2 regions of the Streptomyces sp. NPDC028907 genome follow, and region 2 is predicted to be linked to the other one. Evidence: riboswitches for the same ligand, from Rfam matches in the RefSeq annotation. Region 2 holds a riboswitch; the other holds the start of a gene.
What was found. Region 2 has a riboswitch for cobalamin ahead of ACZ4UU_RS16750 (energy-coupling factor ABC transporter permease). Riboswitches for the same ligand answer to the same signal wherever they lie in the genome.
Positions count from the first base shown of each region.

Region 1: another riboswitch for cobalamin. It lies ahead of ACZ4UU_RS03510 (prenyltransferase/squalene oxidase repeat-containing protein); the one in region 2 lies ahead of ACZ4UU_RS16750 (energy-coupling factor ABC transporter permease).

Region 1 covers NZ_JBVHVE010000001.1:785,726-792,597, reverse strand. Annotated here, with positions in the region: gene ACZ4UU_RS03515 (SCO2322 family protein) at 1-338, opposite strand, end outside; gene ACZ4UU_RS03510 (prenyltransferase/squalene oxidase repeat-containing protein) at 346-1,581, opposite strand; cobalamin riboswitch at 1,699-1,846, opposite strand; gene ACZ4UU_RS03505 (phosphotransferase) at 1,879-2,547, shown strand; gene ACZ4UU_RS03500 (nuclear transport factor 2 family protein) at 2,537-2,980, opposite strand; gene ACZ4UU_RS03495 (MBL fold metallo-hydrolase) at 3,004-4,032, opposite strand; gene ACZ4UU_RS03490 (hypothetical protein) at 4,113-4,370, shown strand; gene ACZ4UU_RS03485 (aldehyde dehydrogenase) at 4,535-5,992, shown strand; gene ACZ4UU_RS03480 (ferredoxin) at 5,996-6,229, shown strand; gene ACZ4UU_RS03475 (TetR family transcriptional regulator) at 6,496-6,872, opposite strand, start outside.
Region 2 covers NZ_JBVHVE010000005.1:165,544-172,415, forward strand. Annotated here, with positions in the region: partial or broken gene ACZ4UU_RS16725 (universal stress protein) at 1-82, opposite strand, end outside; gene ACZ4UU_RS16730 (APC family permease) at 66-1,562, opposite strand; gene ACZ4UU_RS16735 (ATP-binding cassette domain-containing protein) at 1,676-2,530, opposite strand; gene cbiQ (cobalt ECF transporter T component CbiQ) at 2,527-3,276, opposite strand; gene ACZ4UU_RS16745 (energy-coupling factor ABC transporter substrate-binding protein) at 3,283-3,660, opposite strand; gene ACZ4UU_RS16750 (energy-coupling factor ABC transporter permease) at 3,657-4,358, opposite strand; cobalamin riboswitch at 4,389-4,574, opposite strand; gene ACZ4UU_RS16755 (RidA family protein) at 4,625-5,014, opposite strand; gene ACZ4UU_RS16760 (LysR family transcriptional regulator) at 5,088-5,996, shown strand; gene ACZ4UU_RS16765 (transglutaminase TgpA family protein) at 6,007-6,872, opposite strand, start outside.

The sequences.
Region 1 (6,872 bases), on a different contig from region 2:
GCCTCGCCCGACGGGGCGTCCGCCGCCGTACCGAAGTCGATGACCAGAGCCACCCGCTTCGTGCCGTCCCGCGGGGGCGTGCGCGCGCAGATCACGGCGAACTCGGCGGCGCCCCTCGGCCGGGCGGCGTCGTCCGAGTCCTCGCTGACGGCGAAGCGGAAGCCCTGGACGTCACCGTCGGAGGGGCGGGCGAGGGACGGGCCCTGGGTCGCGTACGTCCACCGTTCGCCGTCGCGGTGCCAGAAGGACCAGTAGCGGTAGCCGGTCGCCTGCGCCTGGACCGCGCCGGTCAGGACGACCAGCACGGCCAGGACGAGCGGGAGAGCGCGGCGGATCACGGTCACGTCACTTGCCCTTGTTGCGGCCGCTGAGCAGGAAGCCGATGCCGATGCCGACGACCAGGAAGATGCCGACGTACCACCAGACGCCGAACGGGCTGTCGCCGTCGTCCTCCTTCTCCTCCTCGGAGGGCTTCGCCGACGCCGTGACCGTCGCGTTCGGCGCCGACCGCGGCGCCGGACCCGTCGCGTTGAGCTGCTTGACGAGGTCCGTGTCGCCGAAGTCGCGCGGATCGGTGCCGGTGGCGTGCGCGGCGAAGATCAGCTGGGCGTAGGCGGCGGGACCGCTCTGCTCGGCCCAGGCGGCGTAGTGCCCCTCAAGCCAGACCAGGATCTCCCGGCCCCGCTGGGTCAGTCCGGCGGCGGAGAGCGCCACCACTGCGTCGGCGGTGTTGCCGTAGTCCGGCTGGTCCTTGGCGCCGGGCAGCACGGACTTCAGGTAGCCGGTCCCGCTCAGGTCGCGGGCGAGGTGGACGGCACCGTTGAGGGCCGCGTCGGCGGGCGTCGGGGTCTTGCCGCCCAGGCACTTCCGGGTGCTCGCGGGTGCCTTGCCCGCGGTCGCCACGAGCCCTTGGCCGAGGACGCCCACCACGCCCGCGGCGGTCGCGTCGGCGTTGGCCGCCAGCGAGCCCTTCTTGTCGGGCTGGAACGCGAACGCCCCCGCGTCCTCGTCGCCGCACGGCAGGGACAGCTTCAACAGGGCGTCGTACGGCGACTTGCCCGCCTTGCGCACGTCCGCGGGCTTCTCGCCGACGGCGGCGAGCGCACCGACCACGACGGACGTCGAGTTCGCGTCACTTGCGCCGCCCGGCATGTACCCCCAGCCGCCGTCCTCGTTCTGCACGGACTTCAGCCAGTCCACCGCCTTGCCGGCCGCCGTGTCGTGGCCGCCGAGCGCGGCGAGGGCCTGGACGGCGGCGGCCGTGTTGTTGGTGTCGACCGGCGTCTTCGCGTCGCAGGCCTTCGAGACGTCGGCACGGAACGGCGCGAACCCGCCGTCGGCGCACTGCTGCCCGGTGAGCCAGTCCACGGCCTTCGCCGCCGGCTGCACGTCCATCGTGTCCTGGGCGAGCAGCGCGAGCGACTGGCGCCACACGCCGTCGTACGTGGGGTCCGTGGTGCCGTACAGCCCGGACGGGAGGGCGACGGAGGGCGACGGAGACGGGTCGGCGGCGAAGGCGGGCGTGACCGTGCCGATCACGGTGACGGCGGCCAGGACCGCGGCGCTGCGGCGGACGTACATGATCGGCGGATGCCCTTCCCTCAAGGGGCCGGGCAGCACAGGGGAGACCCCCGGGCGGCTCGGCTCCGTATACCTCGACGGTGCCGTGCTCCGGCGGGCTGCCGGGGCACGTGAGCCGGTCACGAATCCGTACGGGCGATCCGGCTCACCGGCCTGCTACGACCGGTTCACGGTTGCGGGTCAGCGCCGGATTTGCACCGGCTTCCCCCTGTACGGGTGTGATGGCGACGCGGCCACTCTACCGGCCCGTAGGGAAGCGGCTGAGGGGAGGCGGTGAGCGGCGGTAGGTTCGGCCGCATGGGGATCACCGAGGGTGCGGGGAGAGCGGGACGGCGGCTGCTCGGTTCGGGGCGCGCCTCCGACGTGTACGAGATCGACGCGGCGTGGGTGGTGCGCCACGACCGGGAGGGCTACGCCGACGGGCGCGCCGAGGCGGCCCTGATGGAGCGCCTGCGCGCGCACGGCTTTCCGGTGCCCCGCGTCCGGCTCGCCGACTGCACCCGCTCCGAGCTGGTCATGGAACGGCTCTACGGTCCGACGATGCTGGAGGCCTTCTTCGCGGGCCGGATAGATGCCCGCGAGGCGGGGCGGACCCTGGCCCGCCTCCTGCGACAGCTGCACACCGTCCCCGGCCGGGTCGTCCACCTGGACCTCCACCCGGAGAACGTGATGCTCACGCCCGACGGCCCCTACGTCATCGACTGGGCCAACGCGGAGGAGGGCGAGCCGGGCCTGGACTGGGGCATGTCGGCCCTGATCCTCGCCCAAGTGGCCCTGGCCGACGACCACTACCCCTCCGCCCCCGTCCGCGCGACTCTCGCGGGCCTCCTCACCGACCCGTCCGACCTCACCGAAGACGGCCTCACGGAGGCCCGACGGCGACGGGCCGCCAACCCGACGATGACGGAGCGGGAGATCGAAGTGCTGGGTGCGGCGGAGGAGTTGGTCCGGTCGTTCATGGCGTAGGCGGGCGCGGGGTCGGCCCGCCGAAGGCCAGGTGGAGGACCCGAGCGGACAGGAGCCAGGTGCCGTCCGGCGATCTGTGGAAGGTGTCGGCGTAGTGGCCCACCTGGACCGGCGGTCCCGGCGGGAGGAGTCCGCCCTCGTGGCCGTCGACGCGGTACGTCGTGAAGTACGAGGTCGCCGTCGCGGTGTCGGACGAGGTCACCGTGACCAGGATGTTGGACATGACGCGGCGCGAGAGGCGGTCGGCGGGGCGCGAGCCGAAGTACGCCCGCAACGCGTCCCGCCCCGAGACGAGCCGCTCGCCCGCCGGCCACTCCCAGGTGCCGTCCTCGGTGAACAGCTCGGCGACCAAGGACGGTTCGCCGAGGTCGAGGCGGTGGACGAAGTCGATGACTACGCGTGCGCAGGCACGCTCGGCGAGAAGGTGCTCCATGGGCGAGTACTCCATGGGCTGTATTAAACGGCGACGTACGTCACCGGCTCGCTCCCCGGCACCGCCTCCGCGTGCCCCAGCTTCACCAGTCGGCGCAGATGCGCCTCGGCCTCCGCGATGGCGATGTTCCGGGAGCCGTAGGGGATTTGGGCCCAGGGCCGGTTCCACTCCATGCGTTCCGCGAGCTGCCAGGGGGTGAGGGGTTCGGCGAGGAGGGCCTGGAGGTCGGTGAGGCGGGACTCGTGATGGGCCAGCAACTCCCGTACGCGGGCCGGTGCGTCGGCGAACGTGTGCTGGTGGGCCGGGAGGACCTCGGCGGGGGCGAGGCGGGCGACGCGTTCGAGGGAGGCGAGGTAGTCGCCGAGGGGGTCGGTGACGGTCGTGTCGTCGGGGTCCTCGTACAGGCCGATGTGCGGGGTGATCTCGGGGAGGAGGTGGTCGCCGGAGAACAGGCGGCCGTGACCGGGGAGTCGGGCCGGGTGTTCCTCCTCCAGGTGCAGGCAGACGTGGCCGGGGGTGTGGCCCGGCGTCCAGATCGCGCGCAGGCGGCGGCCGGGGAGGTCGAGGAGTTCGCCGGGGACGATCTCGCGGTCGGGGGCGGCGGGGGAGAGGCCGGGGAGGGTGCTCGGGCGGTGGGCGGTGCGCAACGGGGCCACGTGGGCCTCGGGGGCGCCGGCCGCGGTGAGCTTGGCCGCCATGTAGGAGAACCAGCGCCCCGGCCGGGTCGCGCGGGTGCGCCGTACGATCGCCGCGTCCGCCGCGTGCATCGCGATCCACGCGCCGGAGGCCTCACGCACCCGGCCCGACAGGCCGTGGTGGTCGGGGTGATGATGGGTGATCACCACGCCGTGGATCTCACCGGGCGCGGTGCCGCAGGCCGCGAGGCCCTCGGCGAGGGTGTCCCAGGAGGCCGGGTCGTCCCAGCCGGTGTCGACGAGGACCGGGCCGCGGTCGGTGTCGACGACGTACACGAGGGTGTGGCCGAGCGGGTTGTCCGGGATGGGGACCTCGATGGACTTCACGCCGCCGCCGTGGTCGTGCACCTGCGTCACCTGCGCCATGGGCTCCCCGATCGCCGCGACATGTTCCGGCCGTGAAGGACTCCCGGTCACTATAACTAGAACGGGTTTCGATGGGAGCCCGAGTCATCTACCAACAGCGCGGCGCGAGCGAGGAAGGGAAGTGCTCACAGGGGTTCCAGGCCGGCATCTCCGCCGGCTCGGCCCGTCTGATCCGCTCGGGGGTCCAGTACTTCCTGATCTCCTCCGGGCTCTTCGTCTCCCGATGCACGGAAACCCCGTTGCCGCGCGTCACGTCGTCCCAGGACGACCCCATCCACACGGCCCCGCTGACGGCCACCGCCATGGCCGAGGCGAACGCCGCCCAGTGACGTCTGCTCGCTGCCATCGCCAAATCCTTCCCCGTCCCCGACCCGGTCAGCGTAGGCGTGAGGTGTGTGCGGTCCGTGGACTCCTCGGGGTGGAACTGGTATCAGTTCCTGAAACAGCGTCAGAAACCAAGGAATCCGCTCCAGCTCCGCAGGAGGCGTCGGCCATGACCGAGCTCGTGGAACACGGACAGCTGATCATCGGCGGGGAGTTGACCGACCCCCTGGGCAAGGACGTCATCGAGGTCGTCTCGCCGCACACGGAAGAGGTCATCGGACGCGTCCCGCACGCCTCGCCCGCCGACGTCGATCGGGCGGTCGCGGTGGCGCGCAAGGCGTTCGACGAGGGCCCCTGGCCGCGGATGAGCCTCGACGAGCGGATCGAGGTCGTCACCCGCATCAAGGACGGAATCGCCGTACGGCACGAGGAGATCGCCCGCGTGATCTCCTGCGAGAACGGCTCCCCGTACTCCTGGAGCGTCCTCGCGCAGGCCCTCGGCGCGATGATGGTGTGGGACGCGGCGATCACGGTCGCGCGGAACTTCACGTACGAGGAGCAGCGCGACGGCGTCCTCGGCAAGATCCTCGTCCGCCGCGAGCCGGTCGGCGTCGTGGCCGCCGTCGTCCCCTGGAACGTCCCGCAGTTCGTCGCCGCCGCCAAGCTCGCGCCCGCGCTGCTCACCGGCTGCACGGTGGTGCTGAAGCCGTCTCCGGAATCGCCCCTCGACGCCTATCTCCTCGCCGAGATCGCCAAGGACGCCGGGCTGCCGGAGGGGGTCCTGTCCATCCTCCCGGCCGACCGTGAGGTGAGCGAGTACCTGGTCGGGCACCCGTCCGTCGACAAGGTCTCCTTCACCGGTTCCGTCGCGGCCGGCAAGCGCGTCATGGAGGTCGCGGCCCGCAATCTCACCCGCGTGACACTGGAGTTGGGCGGCAAGTCGGCGGCCGTCGTCCTGCCGGACGCGGACGTCGAGACGACCGTCGCCGGAGTCGTCCCGGCGGCCTGGATGAACAACGGCCAGGCCTGCGTGGCCCAGACCCGGATCCTGCTCCCGCGCTCCCGCTACGACGAGTTCGCCGAAGCCTTCGCCGCTGCGGCCGGCGCGCTGGTGGTCGGCGACCCGCTGGACCCGGCGACCCAGGTGGGCCCGCTGGTGGCACGGCGCCAGCAGCGCAGGAACCTCGACTACATCCGGATCGGCCAGGAGGAGGGCGCCAAGATCCTCACCGGCGGCGGGCGTCCGGCCGGGCTGGAGAAGGGCTGGTACGTCGAACCGACCCTCTTCGGGGACGTCGACAACTCCATGCGGATCGCGCGGGAGGAGATTTTCGGCCCCGTCATCTGCCTGCTGCCCTACGGCGACGAGTCCGAGGCCGTGAAGATCGCGAACGACTCCGACTACGGCCTGAGCGGCAGCGTCTGGGCGGCCGACACCGGGCACGGTATCGAGGTCGCGCGCCAGGTCCGCACCGGCACCTACTCGGTGAACACCTTCAGCCTGGACATGCTGGGTCCGTTCGGCGGCTACAAGAACTCGGGCCTGGGGCGGGAGTTCGGCCCCGAAGGCTTCGGCGAGTACCTGGAGCACAAGATGATCCACCTTCCGGCGGGCTGGGAGGCGTAGGGGATGGGCGACCGCTGGCACGTCGAGGTCGACCGGTCGGTGTGCATCGGCTCGGCCCAGTGCGTCCACCACGCCCCCGCCGGCTTCCACCTCGACCCCGCCCGCCAGTCCCACCCGGCCGACCCGGAGACGGACGCCAACGAGAAGATCCTGGCGGCGGCGGAGAGCTGCCCCGTCGAAGCGATCGTGATCACGGTGCTGGGTAGCGGGGAGCCGGTGTTCCCACCGGAGGAGTAGGGCGGAGCAGGACTGCGCCCGGCTGTAAAAAATGTCCCCTTTGGGGTGTTCTATATTGCCCCAGGGGTTATATCCTGGTAGTGGCCTACGGGACGAGTGAGGGAGTCCGAACCGGAGTAGCCGACTCTGGCAGGAAGCAGACGGTTTCCGCCGGTGCCGACGTCGACGGTCCGGGCTGAGAGGCCGGAAGGCAGCAGCAGGGCCGGAAGGCGACCCCCAGAACCTGATCCGGACAATACCGGCGAAGGGAACCCGTCTCGTAGGTTTTACCTGTGCCCTTCCGGGGCCGTCAGGTCGATCAGCCGGCACACCGTCTCGATGTCGATCTTCACCTGGGCGATCGAGGCCCGGCCCGACAGCCAGGTGATCAGGGCCGAGTGCCAGGTGTGCTCGATGACGCGGACGGCGGAGAGCTGCTCGGGCGTCGGGTTCTCAAGACCCATCGAGTCCAGGATGATCACCGTCGTCTGCCGGGAGACCTGGTCGACCTCGGGAGAGACGCTCCGGTCGGCGAAGGTCAGGGCGCGGACCATCGCGTCGGCCAGGTGCGGCTCGCGCTGCAGGGCGCGGAAGGCCCGCATCAGCGTCTCCGCCACCCGCTCCGCCGCCGTCTCCCCCTGCGGCGGCTTCTTGCGCAGTGTGC
Region 2 (6,872 bases):
GAGCCGGCTTCTGCTGGGCGCGGACCGCGCCCGGGGACTCGTCGTAGCCGAGAACGACCGTCATCTCAGGACTCCTTGTGGCCGGGTACGAGGGCGGGGTCGGCCACCTCCGGGCGCGCCGCCCAGAAGGCCGGTGCCATCAGGCGCCACACGACCATGAGGACCACGCCGGTGAGGGTGATGCCGATGCCGATGACCAGGGGCGGGCCGAGTCCGAACCAGGAGACACCGCTGTAGGAGTTCGCGGGGTCGGACATGTCGCCGATCGACTCGGCCAGCAGCCAGATCAGCAGCCCGGCGCCGACCAGCGGGCCGAGGCCGATGAGCAGGAAGTTGTGCACACTCTCGGTGAGATGACGGCGGTAGTACACCGCGCAGGCCACGCCCGTGAGCGCGTAGTAGAACGCGATCAGCAGCGACAGCGCGGTCAGCGAGTCGAACAGGGCGTTCTCGCTGATCCGGCGCACCACGAGGTACCAGGCGATGGCGATGGCCGCGACCCACCAGGTACTCACGTCAGGGGTGCGGAACCGGGCGTGGATGTGCCCGAAGTGCCCCGGCAGCGCGCGGCGGCGCGCCATGGACAGCGCGGTGCGCGAGGCGGGGATGATCGTCGTCTGCGTCGACGCGAGCCCGGAGGTCGAGACCGCCAGCAGGACGACCCAGTCCCAGGCGCCCATGGCCTCGTCGGCGAGCAGCGCGAAGATGAACTCCTCCTCCTCGGCGTTCTCGGCCAGATACACCGGTCCGGCGTAGGCGACGACCGCGTAGGCGACCGACACGTACGTCACCAGCAGGATCACCGTCGACCACACCGCCGCCTCGCCGGGGGCGGTGGCGGAGTTCTCGACCTCCTCGGTGAGGTTCACCGCCGACTCCCAGCCCCAGTAGACGAACACGCCCAACAGCAGACCCGCCGTCAGTTCGGCGCCGCCGGCCCCGAAGGGATCCAGCCAGCCGATCGCCGGATCGACGGAGTCGAGCGAACCGGTGTCGGCGTGGACCCGGTAGATCGCCACCACGGCGAACGCGAGCAGACAGGCGACCTGCGCGAGGATCAGGGTGTTCTGCACTTTGGCCGACACCTCCGTGCCGACGACGCACACGGCCGTCATCACCAGGATGAGCAGCACCGTCAGCGTCTCGCGCACGAACTCGTCGTCGACCCAGCCGTCGAGACCGAACGCGAGCAGCGCGAACGTCACCGCGACGTCCGCGAGTGAGCCGACCACCAGCACCCCGGTCATCGTGATGGCCCAGCCGCCGAGCCAGCCGGCCCATGGGCCCATGGCCCGGGTGACCCAAGAGAACGTCGTCCCGCAGTCCTGGTCGACCCGGTTGAGGTAGTAGAACGCCGACGCGATCAGCAGCATCGGGACGAACGAGGCGAGCATGACGCCCGGGGCGTACACACCGACGAGCGCCACCACCGGGCCGATCGCCGCGGCCAGCGAGTACGCGGGCGAGGTGGAGTTGAGCCCGATGACGAGGGCGTCGACGAACCCGATCGCGTTGGCCTTCAACCCTCCGGGCGGGCGGGTGTCCTCCGTGGCGTCGGCCATACTGCCTCACTTCGGTCGTACGTGACCTCATGAAACAGCGAACCGTGGGGCCCGCCGCGCCTTTGGTGTGCGCTCGCGGGATGTATCACCCGTGTGCCCAACGCGCGCACAGGTCAGCCTTCGGCAGGGCTCGGTGCCGTGGCCAGGGCCGCCAGTGCCTCCGCGTCGCGCGGGCCCGGCGACGCGTCGTCCAGCAGACCGTGTGCCCGCAGGAACTGGGCCGCCGCGATGCCCCAGGGCAGCCGCAGCCCGGCCTGCTGAAGGAGGTCGGTGCGGGCCAGCATGGCGGGCGCCGGTCCGGTGCGCACGCCGGACGGGGTCAGCAGCGCCGCGTCGTCCGCCCAGCGCAGGGCCAGGTCGACGTCGTGCGTGGCCATCACCACCGTCGTGCCGCTCGCGCGCAGGCCGTCCAGGGTGGCCAGGAGACGCTCCTGACCGTCCGGGTCGAGCCCGGCGGTCGGTTCGTCGAGGATCAGCACACGGGGCCGCATCGCGACGGCGCCCGCGATGGCCGTGCGCTTGCGCTGCCCGTACGACAGCAGATGCGTGGGCCGGTCGGCGAGCGCGGTGATGTCCAGGGCGGTGAGCGCCTCGTCGACCCGCGCGCGTACCTCGGCGTCGGGCAGGCCCAGGTTCAGCGGGCCGAAGGAGACGTCCTGGGCGACGGACGCGGCGAACAACTGGTCGTCGGGGTCCTGCACCACCAGCTGCACGGTCGTCCGCAGCCGGGTCAGGCCCTTGCGGTCGTAACCGACCGGCGCACCCTCCACCGTCAACCGGCCGTCGTGCGGGCGCAGTCCACCGCTGAGCAACCGCATCAGCGTGGTCTTGCCACTGCCGTTGCGGCCGAGCAGCGCGAGCGCGCGCCCCTCGCGGACGTCGAAGTCGAGGCCGCTGAGGACGACGGGCCCGTCCTCGTAGGCGTAGGACGCGCCCCGCAGGGCGACCAGGGCGGTGGGCTCGCTCATGGCAGGGCCCTTTCCAGTACGAGGGTGAGGGCGGCCAGCGCTGCGAGGAGCCCGCAACTCGCGGCCGTGAAGCGGACGGAGACCCGGGCCTCGGGCACCAGGACGCGCAGTGTGCCGTCGTAGCCGCGCCCGGCGAGCCCGGCCTGGAGCCGGGCGGCCCGGTCGAAGGCCCGCACGAAGGCGGTGGCCCCGAGCCCGGCCAGGGACCGCCACTCCGCGGCCCTGCCGGTGTGCCCGAGCCGCGCGGCCTGGGCCTCCCGGATACGGCGCACGGAGTCCAGGAGCAGGAAGCTCATCCGGTACGTCACCAGGGCGACGTCGACGACGGGCGCGGGCACCCCGGCCTTCACCAGGCGGGGCAGCAGGTCGGACATCGGCGTGGTGAAGGCGAACAGCAGCACGCCCAGCGAGGCGGCCGAGGTGCGCAGCAGCAACTCCCCGGCACGCAGCGGGCCCTCGCCGGCCAGGGACACGAAGCCGTCCGGCCCGCCGACCTGGACGAGCAGGGTGAGCGCGCCGGTCACACAGAAGCCGAGCGGCACACGGTAGGCCCGCCACAGCCGCCGCGCGGGCACGCCCGCCGGACCCAGCAGTACCGCGAGTGCGGTGACCAGGACCAGCGCGGCGCCCGGCCAGGGCGGCAAGGAGATCGCGAGCACGGTGAGGCCGAGCCCGAGCACGGCCTTGTCCACGGGGTGACGGCGGCGCCAGCGACTGCTGTGCGCCGCCGCGTCGATCGGCAGCACGAGGGGTCAGGACCTCTCGGCCGGGGACTCCTCGGCGGCGGTCGCGCCGGCCGTGCTCTCCGCGCCGCCGGCCCGCTCCAGCGCCCGCTCCTCGCCCTGCCGCCGTCCCCGGCGCAGACCGAAGTAGTAGGCGAGGACGCCGGCCCCGAGGGCCGCCTGGAGGGAGAACAGGGCCGACTCGATCTCGCCGGACGGCGGCTCGTAGAGCGGCGAGAACCACGGCTCGTAGTCCGGCTCGATCTCGGTGATCGCCGACTCCGCCTCACCGTCGGCGCCCGCGAACGGCTCCTCCTTGTGGTCGCCCAGGCCGAGGGCCAGCGGCAGCACCGCGAGGGCGGCCACGACGACCAGCAGCAGAATGTTGATCTTCGTGTTCCTGCTCATCGGGCCACCGCCTCGGTCTCGGTCCGGGACTGCTTCTTCGCCAGGAGCACGCCCAGCCGGGTCAGTTCGCCCTTGCTGGACTGCACCAGCAGCCGCATCACGAGCACCGTGAGCAGTCCCTCGCTCACCGCGAGGGGGATCTGGGTGACGGCGAAGATGGAGCCGAACTTGCCGAGCGCGCCCAGGAATCCGCTGCTCGGGTCGGGGAAGGCGAGGGCCAGCTGGACGCTGGTCACGCAGTAGGTGGACAGGTCGGCTAGGAAGGCGCCGAAGAACACGGCGACCATGAGCGGCACGTCGTAGCGCCGCAGCAGCCTGTAGATCGCGTACCCGGCCCAGGGGCCGACGATCGCCATCGAGAAGACGTTGGCGCCGAGCGTCGTCAGACCGCCGTGCGCGAGCAGCAGCGCCTGGAAGAGCAAGGTGATGGTGCCCAGTACCGCCATGATCGGCGGCCGGAACAGGATGGCACCCAGACCGGTGCCCGTGGGATGCGAGCAACTGCCGGTCACCGAGGGCAGCTTCAGCGCGGACAGGACGAACGTGAAGGCTCCGGAGGCGCCGAGGAGCAGCGTGCTCTCCGGGTGCTCCTTGACCTCACGGGTGAGTGAACGGACGCCGTGGACGACGAAGGGCGCGGACGCGACGCCCCAGGCGACCGCGTGCGCCGGAGGCAGGAAACCCTCGGCTATGTGCATGGCTCAGCAGACCCTCTCCAGCACCTCGTGGATGGTTGACGCGCCTTGGTCGGTCTCCTGGCTTACGGGTACCACCGCCCGTGCTCCGCCTTCCCGGGTCCCGAAGGACCCAGTGGCTGCCCGTGAGGGCTGGAGCCGGACTTCCCGATTCACAGTGGCGAGGGCCGCACCGGCATCACACCGGGTTTCCCGTTCACCAAGGCGTGGTGACAGTAGTGCCCGGACAGGGTGGCTGACAAGCGCGCCCAGGGGGCGCGAAAGGGGCGCTACGCGAGGGGCCGACGCGCGTACACCTCTATCTCGATCTTCATACGAGGGTCGGCGAGACCGCACATGAGCATCGTGGCGGCCGGCCGGACATCACCGAAGCGGCGGCGCAGGACCGGCCAGCAGGGCTCGAAGTCCTCGCGGTCGGGCAGCAGGTACCGCACCCGCACCACATCGGCGAAGGTGCACCCCGCCTCGGCCAGCGCCGCCTCGATATTGCGCAGGCACTGCTCCGCCTGCTCCCCCACGTCGTCGGAGATCGTCATCGTGCTGTAGTCGAACCCGGTCGTCCCGGACACATGCACCCAGTCGCCGTCGACCACGGCACGGGCATAGCCGATCTGCTCCTCGAAGGTCGAGCCGCTGAGGATCGCACGTCGCTCTGTCATGCGCCGCACGCTAAGTCGACCAGCGCTGATACGTCTAATACGGCAGGAGGCATGGCCTGATATCCCTAGGCGTATGGACCGACCGGAACTGCCCCTGCCACAGCTGCACGCCTTCGTCGTACTCGCCGAGGAACTCCACTTCGGCCACGCCGCCGCCCGCCTGGGCATCGCCCAGCCACCGCTGAGCCAGCAGATCCGACGCCTGGAGGACAAGGTCGGCCACGCCCTGTTCCACCGAGCACCAGGACGCGTCACGCTCACCCCGGCGGGCCGCGAACTGCTGCCCGCCGCCCGGCGCGCCCTCACCGACCTCACGGACGGCCTGGCCGCGGCCCGTGCCGTCGGCAGCGGCCGGGCCGGCAGCCTGCGCCTCGGCTTCGCCGCCTCCCTCGCCCTGACCGTGCTGCCCGGCCTGCTGCGCACCTTCCGGGGCCGGTTCCCCGGCGTACTCCTGGACATCCACGAGATGACCACCGCGCCGCAGATCGCCGCCCTGCACGACGGGACCATCGACGTCGGCCTCCTGCGCGAGCCCCCCGCCGACCAGCCGGAGCTCGGCTTCAGAACCGTACTCAGCGAGCCGTTCGTGGCCGTGCTGCCGTCCGCCCATCCGCTGGCCGCACAACGGACCGTACGGGTCGCGCAGTTGGCGGACTCGCCCTTCGTACTGCTGCCGCGTGCGGTCGGCCCGCGGCTGTACGACCGGATCACCGGCCTGTGCGCCGAAGCCGGCTTCACGCCGCGGACCGCCCAGCACGCCGTGGAGTGGCAGACCGTGTGCGCCCTGGTGGAGACCGGCCTCGGCGTCTCCCTGGCACCGGCGAGCATCCGCCGTATCCGCCTCAAAGGCGTCGCCTTCCGCAGGATCGAGCCCGGCGACGCCCGCACGCGCGTGGCCGTCGCCTGGCGCGAGGGCGACCCGAACCCGCTGGTCGCACACCTGCTGGCAGCGGTCAACCAGGATCGGCCGGACCGGCGCTAGCCGATGCCGGTCACCGCTCGGGAGGCCGGCCCGCGCCCTCGCGCCTTCGGCGAGGAGCCGCGGAGCGCAGGAGCCGGAACAGACGGGTGCGGTGCGGGACGCGGTGCCGGACGGTCTTCTCGAGCGCGTCGCAGTCCGCCCACGCGGCTTCGGCGGCCGCGCTGTCGGGTCTGCGGCCCGCGTACTCGACCTCGTTGACCAGGGTGGCCAGGTCCGGCAGCCGCCGGCCCACGGTGCCGCCCACCTGCCGCGCACCGAACGCGGCGATCTCCTGCGCCGTGTGCGCTCCCGTGGCGGGGAGGCCGATCTCCGTGAGGCGGTCCTCGATCTGCTGCCAGGCCCCGAGGACCCGGTGCCGTGCGTCCGGCCCGTTGCGCCGTCTGCTGCGCCGCTTGTACGGCAGCCACAGCGCGTACAGCACGTAGGCCGTGGCGAGCAGGAGCAGCGTGAGCGGGACGGTGAGCCACAGCGGCGGCATACCGGCGCCGGAGGCACCCCCGGCGGCGGGGGCCGCCTCGACGGGGGTGCGCGGGGGCGTCGACGGCGGCGTCGGCTTGGTGCTCTCCCGGTCCGCCTGCTGACGATCCTCGGGCTCCGCCGCCGACGCGGCGCCCGAGCCGCCCTGCGCGGCCTCGCCGGGCGTCGGCTGGAACGGCACCCAGCCGACCCCGGCGAACCTCACCTCCGGCCAGGCCAGCACGTCCCGTCCCCGTACCTGCCAGGTGCCCGAACCGGTCCGCGTACCCGGGCGGAAGCCCACGGCCACCCGGGTGGGCAGGCCCAGGGTGCGCGCCAGGACCGCGAACGAGGCGGCGAACTGCTCGGACGTGCCGCGCCCGCCGTCCGCCAGGAAGAACTCCAGGCTCCGGTAGGTGT